2 linked regions of the Trichocoleus sp. FACHB-46 genome follow. The main gene of each other region encodes a partner of the protein of the gene in region 2 in a complex. Links are inferred from orthologs where the notes say so. Each region holds a gene or a part of one and is shown on either strand. Other genes may lie near its edges.

The links.
Region 1: the proteins of H6F72_RS03160 (region 2) and atpC are in contact, whole or in part, in a cryo-EM structure (PDB 9ITS), measured with the Chloroflexus aurantiacus proteins. The link is inferred for Trichocoleus sp. FACHB-46 from one-to-one orthologs. Residues at the interface, in WP_012258894.1 of Chloroflexus aurantiacus: Pro2, Arg9, Arg10, Arg12, Ser13, Val14, Asn16, Val17, Ile20, Thr21, Met24, Val27, Lys31, Arg34, Ala41, Thr42, Pro44, Tyr45, Arg48, Met49, Val52, Arg88, Leu90, Arg142, Asp145, Ala146, Lys148, Leu149, Val205, Asp206; in WP_012258892.1 of Chloroflexus aurantiacus: Glu6, Val8, Thr9, Ala10, Glu11, Arg12, Val13, Thr26, Lys27, Asp28, Pro39, Leu40, Met41, Thr42, Ile43, Phe66, Glu68, Val69, Leu70, Arg73, Thr75, Leu77, Ala78, Asp79, Arg102, Gln107, Arg110, Asp111, Leu114, Ala117.

Annotation. Positions count from the first base shown.
Region 1 is NZ_JACJOD010000024.1:230,609-233,359, reverse strand. It holds atpC (ATP synthase F1 subunit epsilon), read left to right. Parts: upstream 1-1,044; coding sequence 1,045-1,458; downstream 1,459-2,751. Other genes in the region: H6F72_RS30260 (hypothetical protein), read left to right, coding at 1,720-2,751; atpD (F0F1 ATP synthase subunit beta), read left to right, coding at 1-939. UniProt on the Escherichia coli protein: Produces ATP from ADP in the presence of a proton gradient across the membrane.
Region 2 is NZ_JACJOD010000006.1:646,331-649,139, reverse strand. It holds H6F72_RS03160 (F0F1 ATP synthase subunit gamma), read right to left. Parts: upstream 1,975-2,809; coding sequence 1,027-1,974; downstream 1-1,026. Other genes in the region: atpA (F0F1 ATP synthase subunit alpha), read right to left, coding at 2,069-2,809; H6F72_RS03165 (acyltransferase), read left to right, coding at 1-923. UniProt on the Escherichia coli protein: Produces ATP from ADP in the presence of a proton gradient across the membrane. The gamma chain is believed to be important in regulating ATPase activity and the flow of protons through the CF(0) complex.

The sequences.
Region 1 (2,751 bases), on a different replicon or contig from region 2:
GAATTGATCAACAACATCGCTACCCAGCACGGGGGAGTCTCCGTATTTGGTGGTGTAGGCGAGCGCACCCGCGAAGGGAACGACCTCTACAACGAAATGATGGAATCCGGGGTTATCAAGAAGGACAACCTCAACGATTCTAAGATTGCTCTTGTGTATGGTCAGATGAACGAGCCACCCGGAGCTAGAATGCGGGTTGGTCTGACTGCTCTGACGATGGCTGAGTATTTCCGCGATGTCAACAAGCAAGACGTACTGTTGTTCATCGACAATATTTTCCGTTTCGTTCAAGCGGGTTCTGAAGTATCCGCGCTGTTGGGTCGGATGCCCTCTGCGGTAGGATACCAGCCCACGCTCGGTACTGACGTAGGTGACCTACAAGAGCGGATTACCTCTACCACCGAAGGTTCGATTACTTCGATTCAAGCGGTTTACGTGCCTGCGGACGACTTGACCGACCCAGCACCTGCAACCACCTTCGCTCACTTAGATGGAACCACCGTACTTTCACGGGGTCTCGCTTCCAAAGGTATTTACCCTGCGGTAGATCCTCTCGACTCCACCTCCACCATGCTTCAACCCAGCATTGTTGGAGATGAGCACTACAACACCGCTCGTGCAGTCCAGTCGACGCTACAGCGCTACAAAGAACTGCAAGACATCATCGCCATTCTCGGTTTGGATGAATTGTCTGAAGACGACCGGGTGATCGTAGCGCGGGCTCGTAAGATTGAGCGTTTCTTGTCTCAGCCCTTCTTCGTCGCAGAAGTGTTTACGGGTTCTCCTGGTAAGTATGTCTCGATCGAGAATACGATCAAGGGCTTCCAGATGATTCTGGGTGGCGAGTTGGATGCGCTTCCTGAGCAAGCCTTCTACCTGGTAGGAGACATCAACGAAGCGATCGCCAAAGCCGAAAAAATGAAGGCAGACGGCAAATAGCAACGAGATGAGAGGTAAGGGACGCGAGGTGAGGAGCTACGAATCCAAATTTTGCTTCTTTGGCCTTGAGTCCCCCACTCTTATTCCCTAGCCCTGGAGAAACCTATGACATTAACTGTACGTGTAATTGCCCCAGACAAAACTGTTTGGGATTCTACGGCTGAGGAAGTTGTTTTGCCTAGCACCACTGGGCAATTGGGCATCCTGAGCGGCCATGCTCCCCTACTCACCGCCTTGGAAACTGGCGTGATGCGCGTCCGTCCTGGTAAGGATTGGGTGGCGATCGCCCTGATGGGTGGTTTTGCAGAGATCGAAGCCGATGAAGTCACTATTTTGGTGAACGGTGCCGAACGCGGTGAAGCGATCGACTTGGACAAAGCTCGTGCTGCCTACTCGGAAGCAGAAGCTCGCATCAACCAAGTACAAAACGGTACCCGTCAAGAACAAATTCAAGCCACCCAAGCTCTCAAGCGGGCCCGAGCCCGTCTGCAAGCCGCAGGTGGTGTTGTGCAGCTTTAATCGAGCCTTAATTACTTTTCAGTCTTAACTCCCTTTGGTTTTGCGCTAGAGGGAGTTTTTTATATGCAACTTACTAATCTTGATAAGAGCTTTACTAAAGGCACGTAAAACCACAAAATTCCTTCTATGTTGCGCTGCTAGACTGTTGCCGAACCAGCTTTTCTGAACTTATTTTCAAGCTTTTATTAGAGCGATTTCTACCTAAAGCTTGGATCTATAAAGGCTCAACAAATTAATTAAGATTCAGTAGGGGCATTAGAGATGAGACTTCGACTTATTTTATCCTCGCTTGTACTAGCTCCATTACTGAACTTAATTCATCCAATTTCAGGTGCACTTGCACAAGAAGAGGTTGGGCCAGCTCTCACTGAAGCTGAATTATTAACTTCCCTCGCTGGAGATTATGCCAATATTGGGCAGAAAGATCAGGCTATTCAGCTATTAAAAGAACCTTTATCACTCAATCAATCACTGGTAGAGCCTTGTCACAAACTTAGCCTTTTAGCCAGTGTTGCAGGCCAGTATGCGTTTGTGGGGCAAAAGGTTAAAAGCTCAGAGGTTTTTAGCCAGGCTCGAAACATTTTGGAGGCAACTGAATATTGTGGGCCAGAACCATCGAGTTCTGCTTGGAGTGACCCTACGACTTGGATTTCGCTAGCATTTCTCAACCATGTTAGGGCAAGCCAATATGATACAGCTTTTCAAATCGCAACGGGTTTTGGCGAGCAATATATTGAACCTATTCAGAATGGTCTGGAATATAGAAATGCTGTGAAGGATCCCGAATGGATCAAGTTAAATGTTGCAATCCAACGCAAATTAGCTAATTTCTATTTCAGAACCAAAGAGTTTAACAAAGCTAGAACAATATGGCTTGCTTTAGCTGACTACTACAAAGAACAAGGGAAGCTTGAGCAGGTAACTCAATTTCAAAACTTAGCTTCGAAGATTGAACCAACTAAAGCAGATGACCCTGTGGGCAGTCAATCTCCCAAAGAGATAGCACGCCGCAGTCTTTTCGAGTGTTTTCAAAAGTTAAGGTTACTTTATCCTGATGTCACATGGACACTTACAAGAACTCTAGATACAGAAAATCCCATAGGTCCAGAAGAGCTGAAACCAATTCTCGATCTCTGTAAAGAAGAAAAATTCACTGCGAAAAACACAGTAAGTACCCAACAGATTGTCCAGGCTCTCGAGCAGATAGCTGTGACTTCACACCAAATTTCAGCACCGATTAAGCGTGCTGATTTATTAGCTGCGATCGCAAATATTTACGGACAGCTTAAGAAA
Region 2 (2,809 bases):
TCACACGTAGCTATATTAGATCTGTATCGATCTCACGTTTTTTATGGCATCGATTTCTCAGGATATTTCCAGGTTTTTGGGTGTGTTTGTTAATAACCATTCTATTTTTTGCTCCTATTGTCTATCTTGCTACACATGGCAATCTGAATAACTATTTCCAGTCTAAAATAGACAATCCTATTAACTACATCAAGGTAAATTTCCTTCTCAGAATGAACCAATATGGCGTTGCTGGTCTCTTGAATAATATTCCGTTTCCTTCCGCCTTCAACGGCTCTCTGTGGACATTGATATATGAATTTAAGTGCTACCTAGCAATCGGCATTCTAGGCAGATTGCATATTCTAAAGTCAGCTAGAGTCTTTGTGATTGGAATATTTATATTTTTATGGGGAGGATACACATTAGAAAGTCTAATCCCTGGTACAGGAGCCAAATTTTCTAATTTACTAGCGGACAAAGAAGGTTTAAGAATGATGATGTATTTCTTTTCCGGCTCTGTTTTATTTTTATATTCAAAAGATATAATTTTTAGTACGCGTATCTTTATTTTTTCTGCTGTATTAACACTAATAAGTATAATTTGTGGCATTCATCAGCCTATCTTTGCACTTCTACTAGGTCCATCACTCTCTTACGTGATTTTTTGGCTTGCCTGTGAACTCCCTTTTAGTCATTTTGATCGATATGGAGACTTTTCTTACGGGTTATATATTTATGCGTTTCCTATACAACAAATTCTTGCCTTCTTTAAGGTTAACAAATACGGATTCTCCGTCTATTTTCTTCTTTCCTTGGGGTTAACTACTTTGCTGGCTATTCCTAGCTATCGCTGGATTGAAAAGCCATCTCTAAATTTAAGAGATTTTAAGATAAGTTCATTATTTAACACTAAGTTGATACGTCCTTTGACCAAGCTTTGAGACTGATCCAGCGGATTAGGAAGGTTATTCCCTCATTAAAAATGCGCCTGAGTTAGCTCAGACGCATTTTTAATTCCTTTTCAAGTAGGGTTTCTATTAGTGTTTAGCCAAGAGCTTCAGCTCCACCAACTACCTCTAGAATTTCCTGAGTGATCGCAGCCTGACGCGCTTTGTTGTAGGACAAAGTCAAACCACTAATCAACTCACTAGCGTTTTCACTAGCATTGTTCATGGCCGTCATTCGAGCTGCCAGTTCACTAGCCGCCGACTCTTGCAAAGCCCGTAGTAACTGATTGTTCAGATACAGAGGCAAGAGAGCATCCAAGATTTGTACTGGATCTTGCTCGAAGATCATGTCGCGAGGCAGCGCTCTGGCTTCAGCGCTAACTCTGGAGCGTTCTACTTGGAACTGTCCACCGCGACTGGTCAACCGGAAGATCTCATCATCGGGTGTCTCTAAACCCTGAGGATCAAGAGGCAACAGCGTCTGAATCACAGGCCGAGAGCTAATCAAAGACACAAAGCGGGTGTAAACCAACTCAATACGATCGACAGTCTCTGAGAGAAACAGCGACAAGATTTCATCTGCAATTTCCGAGGCTTCTTGAGCCGTGGGCACTTGCTCTAAACCTGTGTAGCTAGCGCTGATCGGTTGGTCCCGGCGCTGAAAGTACTGCGAGGATTTGCGGCCAACCATGATGAACTTGTAATCTAGGCCTTCTGCTTTCAGCTCTTTGGCCCGATTTTCAGCTCGGCGGATTACGTTGGAGTTATAAGCTCCACAGAGACCGCGATCGCCCGAAATCACTAACAGACCCACAGTACGGACTTCGCGCTTTCTCAGCAGAGGTAGGTCTACATCTTCAAACCGTAGGCGAGTTTGCAAACCGTACAGCACCTGTGCCAAGCGATCAGCAAAGGGACGGGTTGCGATTACCTGCTCTTGAGCTCGACGCACTTTAGCAGCAGCCACAAGGCGCATTGCTTCCGTGATTTTTTTGGTATTTTTGACCGACTGAATGCGATCGCGAATGACTTTGAGATTTGCCATAGTTATTTCCCTCCATTAGCGATCAGCGATTAGCCATGAGCTACTAGTGTTTGAAGACTAAGCCACCACTGGCTAACCGCTAATGGCTCATCTCCTACGCAGCTGCCATGAATGCTTGCTTCGATTCAGCGATCGCTTCCTTCAGAATTTGCTCCGCTTCAGCGTTCAGCGTCTTTTGGTTGCGAATGATTTCAGCATACTGAGGCTTGCTGGTTCTGAGATATTCCCGCAGGCTCTTTACGTAGCTGGTAACTTTATCAACAGGTACATCATCTAGATGACCGTTAATCCCTGCATAAATCAGAGCAACTTGCTCGTTCACAGGAATGGGGGAGTTTTGCGGCTGCTTCAGCAGTTCACGCAAACGCTGTCCTCTGGACAACTGGTCTTGAGTTGCTTTATCCAAGTCAGATGCAAACTGAGCAAATGCTTCTAGGTCAGCAAACTGAGCTAGTTCCAGCTTCACCTTACCAGCCACTTGCTTCATGGCTTTGATTTGAGCCGCAGAACCCACACGAGATACCGAAATACCTGCGTTTACAGCGGGGCGTAAACCTGCGTTGAACAAGTCAGAAGACAAGAAGATCTGACCATCGGTAATCGAGATTACGTTGGTAGGAATGTAAGCAGATACGTCACCTGCTTGGGTTTCGATGATGGGCAGCGCGGTCATGCTACCTTCACCTAACTCAGGGCTGAGCTTAGCTGCACGCTCTAGCAAGCGGGAGTGTAAGTAGAATACGTCTCCGGGGTAAGCTTCCCGTCCGGGTGGGCGACGCAGCAGCAAAGACATTTGGCGATACGCTTGAGCATGCTTGGACAAGTCATCGTAGAC